2 linked regions of the Cupriavidus necator genome follow. The protein of the gene in region 2 interacts with the protein of the main gene of each other region in a pairwise test. Links are inferred from orthologs where the notes say so. Each region holds a gene or a part of one and is shown on either strand. Other genes may lie near its edges. The genes, in order: I6H87_RS07915 and dnaA.

Region 1 (6,648 bases), 210 kb from region 2 along the record:
GAACACCACGTGGCCGGGCGTGTGGCCGGGGCAGTGGTAGACCTCCAGCGTCTCGTTGCCGAACTGCACGGTGTCGCCGTTCTCCAGCCAGCGGTCTGGCTCGAAGCTCTCGGCGTGGCCGAAGCCGAAGCGGCGCGTCTGCTCGGGCAGCTGCTCGATCCAGAAGCGCTCGTCCTGCTGCGGACCTTCGATGGGGATATCCAGCTCGCGCGCGAGCGCTGCGGCGCCGGCGCAGTGATCGACATGGCCATGCGTCAGGAAGATCTTTTCCAGCGTGACGCCTTGCTCCCTGACCGCCTCACGGATGCGATCCAGGTCGCCGCCGGGATCGCAGACCGCGGCGCGGCCGGTGCTTTCATCGATCAGCAGCGAACAGTTTTGCTGGAAGGGCGTGACGGGAATGAGCAGGGCTTTCATGGACGATATCTTGTGCGCCGGGCGCCTTCTGGCCGGGCGCCACGGAGTGGCCCGCACGGACGGCGGGCGGTGCCCAGCATTGTAGCGCCGGGCGGCGATTCCCCGCCCGCGATGCAAGTCGTGTGCTTTATGCATTACCCGCGCGAAAGCCCCGTCTCGGGCGGGAATCCCTTGCCACAAGCGGGATTCCGGGCAGATAGGTCATGATCGTGCGAAATCGCACAGATTTCGTAACAAAATGAAAGAGATAGTCGTAAAGAGTCAATGTTAGACTGCCGCCCATGTTACGGATCTCCGCTCTCGTTAAGCGCTGGCAACGGCTGGCCAAGCTCGGCGCATGCACCGCATGTGCCGTGGTGCTGGCCGCCTGTGCCACGCCCCCTGAAGGCGACAACGCAAGCAACGACAACGCTGGCGCCGTGCCCACGCGCGCGGCAAAGAACGGCAAGGCCGGCAAGACCGATCGCACCGACGCAGACAACAAGTCCGCGCGCGCCTCGGGCGGCGGCAGCTGGAACCTGTTCGGCTATGACGCGGACGATGGCCGCAGCGGCAGCTCGCTGGACGGCCTGCGCGCCGACATCGGCACGTTCGAGCAGCGCGGCGTTTCGTCCTGGTACGGCAAGGGCTTCCATGGCCGCAAGACCGCCAACGGCGAACGCTTCGACATGCGCGCCATGACCGCCGCCCATCCGACGCTGCCGCTCGACAGCTGGGTGCTGGTGCGCAACCTGCGCAACAACAAGGTTGCAGTGCTGCGCATCAATGACCGCGGGCCATACCACGGCAACCGCGTGCTGGACGTGTCCTACGGCGCCGCGCGCCGCCTGGGCTTCGTCGAACGCGGCGCCACCAACGTCGAAATCCGCCGCCTGACGCGCACCGAAGTGGCCGCGCTGGGTCCGCAGATCGATGCCGGCGGCACCGAGGCCGGCGACGGCAGCGGCGACGACGACGTATCCGTGCCGGAACTGGCCAACTCGCTGGCGCCCGCCAAGGCGCGCAAGTCGACCAAGGCCGGCGGCAAGACCGTCAAGCGCACACGGCGCTGACCAGGGCAGCGCCGCCGCATGCCGCCGCGCGCTGACACCTCTGCTTTACCTTCCTCCTCCCGATCCCGGGATCACGCGCGCACCGCGTCAGTCCTCTGCCTGCCCCGCGCGCTGCGCCAGCGCCAGCTGGTAGAGCGCATCGGTGCCGGCGCCGGTGATGGCGGCCGCCAGCTTGGCGGCGCGCTTGGCCGGCAGTTCCGCCAGCAGCAGCGCCAGCACGCGCTGGGCCTCGGCATCCGGCAAGCCATCCGCGGCAGTTGCGGCGCCAGCGCCTTCCACCACCAGCACGAATTCCCCCTTGGCCCGGTTCGGGTCGGCGGCCAGCCAGGCCGGCGCCTGCGCCACGGGCAGCACGGCGATGTCCTCGAACAGCTTGGTCAGTTCACGCCCGACCAGCAGCCGGCGCTCGCCTGGCAGGCCCGCGGCCAGCGCTGCCAGCGTGTCGGCAATGCGGTGCGGCGCCTCGTAGCAGACCCAGGCGTGGTCCAGCGCCGCCAGCCGGGCGATGGCCTCGGTGCGCGCCTTGGGCTTGCTGGGCAGGAAGCCGACAAAGGTGAAGCGGCCTTCGCCGGCATCGAGCATGTCGCCCGCCACCGACAGCGCGGCCACCGCGGCACTGGGGCCGGGCAGTGGCACCACCGGATGGCCGGCGGCGCGCACCGCCTCGACCAGGCGCGCACCCGGGTCGGAGATGCCCGGCGTGCCGGCGTCGGAGACGTAGGCGATGCGCTCGCCGGCCGCCAGGCGCGCCGCGATGCGGCCCGCGGCCTCGCGCTCGTTGTGCTCGTGCACGGCCACCAGCGGCCGCTGCAGGCCCACGCGCGACAGCAGCTGGCCGGTATTGCGGGTGTCTTCGCAGGCCACGGCGTCGGCCAGGCCGAGCACATGCAGCGCGCGCAGCGACAGGTCGGCGACGTTGCCGATGGGCGTGGCCACGACATAAAGGGTGCCGGCCGGGTAGGACTGGCTGGCCGCCAGGGAGATCCAGTCACTCATGCTTGAGAACTTCCGTTGATGCCATCATTCAAATCCACCACGCAGTTGCAAAACACACAGCTACGCGGTGCGCAGGCGGAGGACCGGGCCCTGGCACACCTGCGGCGCCAGGGCCTTGAGCCCGTGGTGCGCAATTATCGCTGCAAAGGCGGCGAGATCGATCTGGTCATGCGCGCGCCGGACGGCACGCTGGTGTTCGTTGAGGTGCGCCAGCGCAGCGGCCGGGGCTTCGGCGGCGCGGCCGCCAGCGTCACGCCGGCCAAGCAGCGGCGCGTGCTGCTGGCAGCAGCGCACTACCTGGCCACGCTGGCGCAGGTGCCGCCGTGCCGCTTCGACGTGGTGGCCCTGGAACCCGGCCGGCTGGACTGGCTGCAGCATGCCTTTGACCAGGATGCCGCCGGGGCTGGTTCATAATGCGCGGCAGACCCTAAGGTACGATCCGCGGATCGCAATGGCAACAACAAGGCCCCAGAGCCATGAGTATCGACAGTATCCAGCAACAATTTCTAGACAGCGCCGAGACCAAGCGACAGGCCGCGGCGGTGATGGCCCCCTATATCGACGCCGCCGTGGAACGCATGGTCGGCGCGCTGACCAGCGGCAACAAGATCCTGGCCTGCGGCAACGGCGGCTCCGCAGCCGATGCGCAGCACTTTGCCGCCGAACTGGTCGGGCGCTTCGAGCGCGAGCGCCCCGGCCTGGCCGCGATCGCGCTGACCACCGACAGCTCGATCCTGACCGCGATCGGCAACGACTATGACTTCAGCAAGGTGTTTTCCAAGCAGGTCGAGGCGCTGGGCCAGCCCGGCGACATCCTGCTGGCGCTTTCCACCTCGGGCAATTCTGCCAACGTGATCGCCGCCATCGAAGCCGCGCGCCAGCGCGAGATGGCCGTGGTTGCGCTGACCGGCAAGGGTGGCGGCACCATCGCCGGCCTGCTCGATGAATTCGATATCCACCTGTGCGTGCCGAGCGAGCGCACCGCGCGCATCCAGGAAGTGCACCTGCTGACCCTGCATTGCCTGTGCGACGGCATCGACGAGGCACTGCTCGGGGAAGCCTGATGCTGCCTTCCTCCCATTCCCAACATCCAGCCACAGCAAGGACCGCATGACGAACCTGCCCACTACGCAAGCCCCCCGGAACGGCGCCGGCGCGCGCCATCCTTCCCGCACCGCCGGCCTTGGCCGCGCCAGCCTGGCCGCGGCGGCCGTGCTGGTCTGCGCCACCCAGCTCGCCGGCTGCTTCCCCGTGATCGCCGGCGCCATGGGGACCGGCGTGGCCATGGCCACCGACCGCCGCCCGGCCGCCACCCAGACCGTGGACCGCGGCCTGCAGCTCGAGGCCGAGAACACCATCAACTCGCGCTACCGCGGCCAGGCCCGCGTCAACGTGACCGTGTTCAACCGCAAGGTGCTGCTGACCGGCGAAGCCAGCAACGACACCGTCAAGCAGCAGGTCGAGCAGTATGTGCGTGGCCTGCAGAATGCGCGCGTGGTGATCAATGAGCTCGAGGTCGTCAACTCGCCGGGCTTCATGACCCAGAGCCAGGACGCCTACCTGACCAGCAAGGTCAAGACCCTGCTGATGACCGCCGACGGCGTGCCGTCCAACTCGATCAAGGTCACCACCGAGAAGAGCGTGGTCTACCTGCTGGGCGTGGTCACCGCCGCCGAGGGCGACCGCGCCACCGACGTGGCGCGCAATGCCTCGGGCGTGACCAAGGTGGTCAAGGCCTTCGACTACGTCAACGACACCGAGCGCGCGCGCCTGGACTCGGCTTCCACCTCGCAGAACCCGTCGTTCGACGGCAATGTCGGCACGCCGGCGCCGGTGCAGTCGGTGCCGGGCGTGGGCGGTCCGATCGATGCGCCGGCCGGGGCCGCCACGGGCACCACCGCGACCACCAGCCCGGTCGCCGCACCGGTGACTTCGCCGGTGACGCTGCCGCCGGGCCGCAACCTGCCCTGAGCACACGCCCGGCCCAGCTTCCCGGGCCGGTTCCGACGGCGTCCGCTCATGCGGACGCCGTTTGTCCTTCTGCGGTTTTCACCGCACACGGTCCCTGCCCGATGTGCTACGGTAGCCACGCCGGCCGCCCCCAAGCGGAACCCAGTGCCGGCCCTACACGGAGCGAGACCATGACAATCTTCCCCCGGCCCGCTGTGTTGCTGCGGCTGGCGCTGCTGGCCGCGGCGCTGTGCGGCGCCCAGCCGGCGCTGTCGGCAGACAGCGCCGCCCCTGCCACCGATGCCGCGCTGCGTGCGCGCAGCCAGGCCGCCGCCTGCACCAGCTGCCACGGCCCCGCCGGGCGCGCGCCGGCGGGCAGCACGATCCCGCCGCTGGCCGGCCGCCCGCAGGCGGAACTGGCCGCGCAGATGCAGGCCTTCAAGGCCGGCACGCGGCCGGCCACGGTGATGCACCAGATTGCCAAGGGTTACAGCGACGACCAGATCGCGGCCATCACGGCGTGGTTCGCCGCGGTGCGCTGACAGCGGGGGACTACCATGCAAAGACGAAGCTTCCTGGGCGCCGCGGGCGCCGCAGTACTGGGTTCGGTCGGGGTCGGGTCGGCACGCGCCGCGGCGCCGGCCAGGGTGGTGGTGGTGGGTGGTGGCTACGGCGGCGCCACCGCCGCGCGCTACCTGCGCGAGTGGAGCGGCCAGGCGATCGAGGTCACGCTGGTCGAACCCAATCCGGCCTTTATCTCCTGCCCGCTGTCGAACCTGGTGCTCGGCGGCAGCCGGCAGCTGGCGGACCTGACCTTGCCGTACGACGCGCTGGTGCGCCGCCACGGCGTGCGGCTGGTGCGCGATACCGCCGTGGCCATCGACCCGGCCAAACGGACCGTGCGCCTCGCGGGCGGCGCCACGCTGCCCTACGACCGCCTGCTGCTGTCGCCCGGCGTCGAAATGATGAGCGATGCGCTGCCCGGGCTGAAGCAGCCCGGCGGCGACCAGGTCCTGCACGCCTGGAAGGCGGGCCCGCAGACCGTTGCGCTGCGCCGCCAGCTGGAGGCCATGCCGGACGGCGGCACCTATGCCATCAGCGTCCCGCTGGCGCCCTACCGCTGCCCGCCGGGACCCTACGAGCGCGCCTGCCAGGTGGCGTACTACTTCAGGCAGCACAAGCCGCGCAGCAAGGTGCTGATCCTGGACGCCAACCCCGACATCACCTCCAAGGCCGGGCTGTTCCGCAAGGTGTGGGCGTCGCAGTACCCGGGCATGGTGGAATACCGGCCGCAGTTCAACGCGGTGGATGTGGACCCCGCCACGCGCACGCTCAAGTTCGAGGTGCAGGACGACGAGCGTGCCGACGTGCTCAACGTGCTGCCACCCCAGCGCGCCGGTGCGATCGCGGTGTCGGCGGGGCTGGCCACGGCCAATGGCAAGTGGTGCGAGGTGGACTTCGTCACCTTCGAGTCGCGCGCCGCGGCCAATATCCACGTGATCGGCGATGCCATCCAGATCGCGCCGCTGATGCCCAAGTCGGGCCATATGGCCAACCAGCATGGCAAGGTCGCGGCCGCGGCCATGGTCGCGCTGCTGTCGGGCCGGGCACCCGACCCGCAGCCGCTCTACAACAACACCTGCTACAGCTTCACCTCCGACCGCGAGGCGGTGCACGTGGCCAGCGTGCATCGCTATGACGCGGCGCAGAAGACCATGGTCACGGTGCCGGGATCGGGCGGGCTGTCGGAGGCGCCGAACCAGCTCGAAGGCGACTACGCACTGGCATGGGCCAAGGGCATTTGGGCGGAGATGCTGGGGTAGGTGCAGGGCGGGCCATGCCCCGAAGGCCGGGGGCTGCTACCCTACGGGTTTTGTCCGGCACTGTGCCGGGCCGCGCCCCCCAGCCCCCTCATGCAAGCCAGAGACCGTCTACTCGCCCTCGCCATCGTCTGCGTCTGGGGCGTCAACTTCGTCGTCATCAAGGTTGGCCTGGCGGACATGCCGCCGATGCTGCTGGGTGCGCTGCGCTTCCTGCTGGTGGCGTTCCCGGCGATTTTCTTCGTGCCGCGCCCGCGCGTGCCGTGGCGGCTGCTGCTGGCCTACGGCGTCACCATCAGCCTGGGCCAGTTCGCCTTCCTGTTCTACGCCATGGCGGTCGGCATGCCGGCCGGCCTGGCCTCGCTGGTGCTGCAGTCGCAGGCCTTCTTCACGCTGGCCATTGCGGCGCTGTG
Region 2 (6,890 bases):
TCGATCTGCTGGACGTAGAAGCTGTGCTCCTTGCCGGTCTGCGGGATCCAGGCCGAGGCAAAGTAATGCTGCACCATCGCCACCCAGCCATTGTTGGCGGCGGCCGGCACGGTGGCCTTGCCCTTGGCGATGTCTTCGAAGTCGATCTTGTGGTACTTGTCGGCGTCGGTGTAGACGGCCGGGCCGGTGAAGGTGCTGTAGAACTGCGACTGCTCGACCTTGCTGCCGTCGCGCGCCAGCTCCAGGTACAGCGTCGGCGAGACCGGCGCGGCACCCGCGTTGGTCACCGCGAATTTGGTGTCGACCACATAGCTGCCCTTGCGGAACACATAGGTCTTGACCAGCTTCACGCCGTTCTTCTCGGCGGTCAGCGCCACTTCCAGCTGCTCGGCGCCGTCCAGCGTGCGCGGGCCCGGGGCGGCGGTGAACACCGTGGTGTGGTTGGGCAGGTCGCCGCCGATCAGGCCCGAGCGTGCCATGTAGGTGCGCACGTTGTCACGCTCGAACAGCACCACCGGCTTGCCGTCCTTCTCATGCTCCTTGAGCAGCTCCAGGCGCGACACGATGCCGCCGGCGGTGTCGATCTCGGCGCGCACCGTGTCGGTGGTCACCACGACCTTCTCGCCGGTGGGCTGGGCCGCGGCCTGCGGCGCGGCCGGGGCAGCGGTACCCGCTGCGCCTGGCGCCACGTTGGCCTTGGGCACGTCGCCCTGCGCGGCAGCGCCGCTGGCGGCGGGCGCCGAGGCGGCCTGTTGGGTCGTGCTCGGGAAGAACATCGACGCATGGCCTTGGGAGCGCTGCCAGTTGTCGTAGAGCAGCACGAGGGACATCGAGAAGATGACCCAGAGGATGGTGCGTTTGATATCCATGTCTGGCTGTGGTCGGAGAAATCAGGGTCTGGGCAGACGGATCGCAACAGGCGCATGGCCTGCGGCGGCATGGACGGAACGGCCCGCGTGGGTGTCCGGCCTGGCAGTGTCGTCAGCTTCCGTGCCCGGCACGGGATCATACCCGCCTTGGGCGAAAGGATGGCAGCGGCACAGCCGGCAGGCGGCCATCCAGCTGCCGCGCGCGGCGCCGTGATGGATGACGGCGTCGCGGGCGTAGTCGGAACAGGTCGGCAGGAAGCGGCAACGCGAGCCCAGGTAAGGACTCAGGGCGATCTTGTAGATACGCAGCAGGGCTAGCAGGATCGGCTTCATGGCGGGGTGGTCAGGCTGGAAGGCCCGGTGCCTGGCTGGGTGGCGCAGGCGGAGCGGGGTTTGCCGCCGGCGGTGGCGGCAGCGGCCTGGCGGCAATTTCCAGCAAGCTGGTGATTTCCGCCAGGCACGCCTGTCTGACCGCCGCGCGCGTCGCAAATTCCGCGCGCGGGAACCTGGCTTGCAGGCGCAGCAGTACGTCGCGCCCGGCCAGGTGCTCACGGCGCTGGCGGAACAGCTCGCGCGCCATGCGCTTCACCAGGTTGCGCTCAGCGGCGCGCGGCGCGAACTTCTTGCCCACCACCACGCCAAGGCGGCCTTCCGGCCGGTCATTGGCGCGCACATAGAGCACGAAATGCGGGCTGCGACGCCGGGGCCGCAAAGCAAAAACGGATGAAAACTCATCCGTCTTTGTCAGCCTTGCGGCTTTGGGGAAGGCATGGGCAGACACGCTGGGCAATGCTGGCGAGAGATACTGCTGACTAACTAGCTGAGCCCTGCGGCAAGCTGCCGGCCGTCCCTGAGGTGAGGCGTCAGGCCATGACGGCAACGCAGTGCGCGCCGTCATACCAGTCGCCCCGGCCTCAGATGGCCAGGCGCTTGCGGCCCTTGGCGCGGCGTGCGTTGATGACGGCACGGCCGCCGCGGGTCTTCATGCGGACACGGAAGCCGTGGGTACGCTTGCGGCGGGTAACGGAAGGTTGGTAGGTACGTTTCATGTTGCACTCTCTGGTTGATCTGGGCGCGCCTGACACCGGCCGGTGCCGGGGTGCCGTGGCCGCCGCGTATGGTTCGCATGGGGCTGCCGCTGGCAAGACACTGCAGCGGGATTGCCGACGATTCTGGTTCTGTCTTGCTGCCGGCCGTGTTTATGCATGTGCAGGTCGCTAACCTGTTAGCAAGGACGGCACGAACAGGCCAGACCCGGCGATGCGCATACGTGATCCCCTGCCGCATCGCAGAACCCGGCATTTAACCGATTTTCTGCGGCAATGTCAAGGCGCAAGACTATGTGCACCGGCACAATTGCCACACCCGTCTGTGGCCCGTGGTGCGCCATTGTCCACAAAGGCCAGTGGGTAACTGCAAGTGTCCCGAGGGCCACCTCTACCGCATCCATCCACAGGCGAAGTCCCTGTTTTGCCTGAGATTTCCCCCGTTTCCACACCCCGGAAAGCCGCATCGCACCAAGGGTTGTGCACACAAATCCACTGCATTTGCACAAGTTATCCACAGACTTATCCTTTGTGGATAACTCAGGGGCGGGGGTACAATCCGGGTCCAAACACAACACGGGCTGCGTGGCGCAGGCGCAACCCGGGCCCCCACCGCGGCAACGCATGACTGAACGCACGCCAGTGCGGCGAGCCTGAAGGCTCGCTTGCTGCTGCATTGGCATGCCGCGGAGGCCTCACCGAACGGAATTGATTCCTAATACGGTAAGGATGGCCCGGATCGCGCGGCGTAGATGCTGCTTGTGGCGTGCCGGGGGAACCGCTGATTTGCGGCCGGGTACGATTACCAAAAAACAAACAATGCAAGATTTCTGGCAGGCGGCAGCAGCGCAACTAGAGCGCGAGCTGACGCCGCAACAGTTCAAAACGTGGATCAAGCCGCTGGCGCCCGTTGCGTTCGATGAAGAAACGCACGCGCTGCGCATTGCCGCGCCCAACCGTTTCAAGCTGGACTGGGTCAAGAGCCAGTTTTCGGGGCGCATCACCGCACTGGCCTGCGAGTACTGGGAGGCGCAGGTCAGCGTCCAGTTCGTGCTGGATCCCGCCGCTTCGGGCCGTGCCGCTGCCTATATGCAGCCGGCCCAGCCCGGCATGGGCCCGGGCGGCATGGACGGCCACGCAGCACCGGGTACGGGCATGGGCGGCTATCCCGGCGCCCAGCCGATGGGCGGCCAGGCCATGGGCCAGCCGCCGTTCGCCATGCCCGGCCAGCAGCCCGGCTATGGCTATGGCGAGCCGGTCAGCGCGGCCGGCTACGGCATGGGGCAACCGCCCTATGGCAATCCGGGCAACCCGGGCAATCCGGCCGGCATGCCGTCCGCCGCACCGGTCCCGGCCGGTGCGCGCGGCCAGCCCCACCCTGGCCAGCACGGCCACCAGCCGCACGGCGCCGACATGGGTGAGATCGACGTGGTCCAGATGGACCCCGCCGAAGCCAGCGCCCGCTCCTACCGCGCGCCGCCGCAGCAACCCCAGCAGCAGCCGCACCAGCAGATGGGCGGCGCCACGCCGATGCCCGGCCACCAGCCCAGCGACACGGTGCATGAGCGCTCGCGCCTGAACCCGATCCTGACCTTTGACAACTTCGTCACTGGTAAAGCCAACCAGCTGGCCCGCGCCGCGGCCATCCAGGTGGCCAACAACCCGGGCAAGTCGTACAACCCGCTGTATCTCTATGGCGGCGTGGGCCTCGGCAAGACTCACCTGATCCACGCCATCGGCAACTTCATGTTGCTGGAGAACCCGCGCGCGCGCATCCGCTACATCCACGCCGAGCAGTACGTGTCCGACGTGGTCAAGGCGTACCAGCGCAAGGCGTTCGACGAGTTCAAGCGCTACTACCACTCGCTGGACCTGCTGCTGATCGACGATATCCAGTTCTTCTCCGGCAAGAACCGCACGCAGGAAGAGTTCTTCTATGCCTTTGAGGCCCTGATTGCCAACCGGGCGCAGGTGATCATCACCAGCGATACCTACCCGAAAGAGATTTCCGGCATCGACGACCGCCTGATCTCGCGCTTCGACTCGGGCCTGACCGTGGCCATCGAGCCGCCCGAGCTGGAAATGCGCGTGGCCATCCTGATGAAGAAGGCCGCCGCGGAAAACGTCAACGTGCCCGAAGAGGTTGCCTTCTTTGTCGCCAAGCACCTGCGCTCAAACGTGCGCGAGCTGGAAGGCGCGTTGCGCAAGATCCTGGCGTTCAGCAACTTCCACGGCAAGGACATCACCATCGAGGTGACGCGCGAAGCGCTCAAGGACCTGCTGACTGTGCAGAACCGCCAGATCTCCGTGGAGAACATCCAGAAGACCTGCGCGGATTTCTACAACATCAAGGTCGCTGACATGTATTCGAAAAAGCGCCCTGCCAATATTGCACGGCCGCGCCAGATTGCGATGTACCTGGCCAAGGAGCTGACGCAGAAGAGCCTGCCCGAAATCGGCGAGCTCTTTGGCGGCCGCGACCACACCACCGTGCTGCATGCCGTGCGCAAGATCGCCGACGAACGCAGCAAGGACGCGCAGCTCAACCATGAACTGCACGTGCTGGAGCAAACGCTCAAGGGCTGATGCATGGCCGATGCCCGGGGACCCCCGGGAAGGCGTTTTGAAGGGTCGGCCCCTCGGGGCTGGCATACTGTAGGGTGCGCGCCACGGACATCCCGTGGCGCCTGGGGAATTAACGTCAGCGTCGCCGGGGCAAGTGTCCGGAAAATGGCCACTGATAAGGCTTTGCGGTGAGTCGGGACGGGATGGCAAGTACGGGCAGCGCCAGCGTGGCTTTTTGGGCACAGCTGGCCCCCCGGCCGGTCCCGCCCCGCTTCACCGCAGCGGCTTATCCTTGGTACAATGGCATATTAACTCCTTGATTCCTAAGTGAATTCGGAGTTGTTTGCGTTCTGCGGTCGCCGATTACAAACGACGAAGGATAAATTCAATGCAATTGGTCAAAACCTCGCGAGACAACCTGCTGCGTCCGCTGCAAATCGTGAGCGGCATCGTGGAGCGCCGCCACACCCTCCCGATCCTGGCCAATCTGCTGATTCGCAAGTCCGGGTCCAACGTTTCCTTCCTCTCGACCGACATCGAGATCCAGATCACCACGCACGCCGAATGCGGCGTAGGCAGCGACAGCGTTGCCACCACCGTGGCCGCGCGCAAGCTGCTGGACATCCTGCGCGCCATGCCTGACGGCGACGTGGCCCTGTCGCTCAACGACAAGCGCATGACCGTGCAATCCGGCAAGAGCCGCTTCGCACTGCAGACGCTGGCCGCCGAGGAATTCCCGACCGTTGCCGAAGCCAGCGAATTCAACGCCAGCGTCAGCCTGCCGCAGAAGACCTTCAAGCACCTGCTGGCGATGGTCCACTTCGCCATGGCGCAGCAGGACATCCGCTACTACCTGAACGGCATGCTGCTGGTGGTGGAAGGCAAGAAGGTGATGGCAGTCGCCACCGACGGCCACCGCCTGGCCTACTGCGGCGTTGAGCTGGAAACCGAAGCCGTCGGCGTGGGCGCGCGCCAGGAAGTCATCATCCCGCGCAAGACCATCCTGGAACTGCAGCGCCTGCTGGAAGACAACGACGATCCGGTGCAGGTGCAACTGGCCGCCAACCAGGTCAAGTTCACGTTCGCCAATATCGAACTGATCTCCAAGCTGGTGGAAGGCAAGTTCCCTGACTTCCAGCGCGTGATTCCCAAGGGCTACAAGAACGCCTTCGCCATCGACCGTGTGCGGCTGCAGCAGGCGCTGCAACGCACCGCGATCCTGACGACCGACAAATTCAAGGGCGTGCGCTGCATCCTCGACACGCACATGCTCAAGATCAGCTCCACCAACGCCGACCAGGAAGAGGCGCAGGAAGAGCTGGAACTCGATTACTCGGGCGACGCGCTCGATATCGGCTTCAACGTGACCTACCTGCTTGACGTGCTTGCCAACCTGAAGAGCGAGCAGGTGCAGGTCAGCCTCGGCGACTCGAATTCGAGTGCGCTGATTACCGTGCCGGAAGACGACAACTTCAAGTACGTCGTCATGCCGATGCGCATCTGATGATCCGGTAACAGGACCAGACCAGACAAGAACCGGAGCAGCAAACGGCACGCAACGACACCCGGCCCAGGCCGGGAAGTCCTGGGGATGACCATCCCGCAGCGGGGGCAGGATCGAAACGACGATCCGCCCCTTTTGCCGTTTTTAGTAACCCGCCATGCGGACCTTTTCGCGCCCCGCCGCTATGCCGGCCCGGCCCGAATTCCGCCATTGCCGTGAGTAGAAAGACATGACCGAACAGCAGAACCCGCAGCAGGAAAACACCTACGGAGCCTCTTCGATCCAGATCCTGGAAGGCCTGGAGGCGGTACGCAAGCGTCCGGGCATGTATATCGGTGATACCTCCGACGGCACCGGCCTGCACCACCTTGTCTTCGAGGTGCTGGACAACTCCATCGACGAAGCGCTGGCCGGCTACTGCACCGAGATCCAGGTCACCATCCACAGCGACAACTCGATCTCCATCGTCGACAACGGCCGCGGCATCCCGCCCCTGGTCAAGTTCGACGACAAGCACGAACCCAAGCGCAGCGCGGCGGAAATCGCCATGACTGAGCTGCACGCCGGCGGCAAGTTCAACCAGAACAGCTACAAGGTGTCTGGCGGCCTGCACGGCGTGGGCGTGTCTTGCGTGAACGCGCTGTCCAAGTGGCTGCGCCTGACCGTGCGCCGCGACGGCCAGGTCCACCTGATCGAATTCGCCAAGGGCGACGTGCAGAACCGTATCGTCGAGACCGTGACCGGCCCCGACGGCCAGCCCGTTGAAGTCTCCCCGATGAAGATCATCGGCGCCACCGACAAGCGCGGCACCGAAGTCCACTTCCTGGCCGACGAAGAGATCTTCACCAACGTCGAGTTCCACTACGAGATCCTCTCCAAGCGCATCCGCGAGCTCTCGTTCCTGAA

Evidence for each region.
Region 1: the proteins of dnaA (region 2) and I6H87_RS07915 interact in binary tests that used the Escherichia coli proteins (3 or more experiments, as listed by UniProt). The link is inferred for Cupriavidus necator from one-to-one orthologs.

What each region holds. Positions count from the first base shown.
Region 1 is NZ_CP066018.1:1,715,437-1,722,084, forward strand. What follows is about bases 1,979-4,735. They hold I6H87_RS07915 (phosphoheptose isomerase), read left to right. Parts: upstream 1,979-2,941; coding sequence 2,942-3,529; downstream 3,530-4,735. Other genes in these bases: rsmI (16S rRNA (cytidine(1402)-2'-O)-methyltransferase), read right to left, coding at 1,979-2,465; I6H87_RS07910 (YraN family protein), read left to right, coding at 2,484-2,879; I6H87_RS07920 (BON domain-containing protein), read left to right, coding at 3,576-4,436; I6H87_RS07925 (c-type cytochrome), read left to right, coding at 4,607-4,735. Also shown: I6H87_RS07895 (MBL fold metallo-hydrolase), read right to left, coding at 1-417; I6H87_RS07900 (septal ring lytic transglycosylase RlpA family protein), read left to right, coding at 699-1,469; more of rsmI, read right to left, coding at 1,557-1,978; more of I6H87_RS07925, read left to right, coding at 4,736-4,957; I6H87_RS07930 (NAD(P)/FAD-dependent oxidoreductase), read left to right, coding at 4,973-6,238; I6H87_RS07935 (O-acetylserine/cysteine exporter), read left to right, coding at 6,329-6,648. UniProt on the Escherichia coli protein: Required for the timely initiation of chromosomal replication via direct interactions with the DnaA initiator protein.
Region 2 is NZ_CP066018.1:1,509,629-1,516,518, reverse strand. The notes cover bases 2,119-5,117. They hold dnaA (chromosomal replication initiator protein DnaA), read left to right. Parts: upstream 2,119-2,734; coding sequence 2,735-4,501; downstream 4,502-5,117. Other genes in these bases: dnaN (DNA polymerase III subunit beta), read left to right, coding at 4,869-5,117. Outside these bases: membrane protein insertase YidC, read right to left, coding at 1-869; membrane protein insertion efficiency factor YidD, read right to left, coding at 891-1,202; rnpA (ribonuclease P protein component), read right to left, coding at 1,213-1,650; rpmH (50S ribosomal protein L34), read right to left, coding at 1,784-1,918; more of dnaN, read left to right, coding at 5,118-5,984; gyrB (DNA topoisomerase (ATP-hydrolyzing) subunit B), read left to right, coding at 6,214-6,890. UniProt on the Escherichia coli protein: Plays an essential in the initiation and regulation of chromosomal replication. Binds in an ATP-dependent fashion to the origin of replication (oriC) to initiate formation of the DNA replication initiation complex once per cell cycle.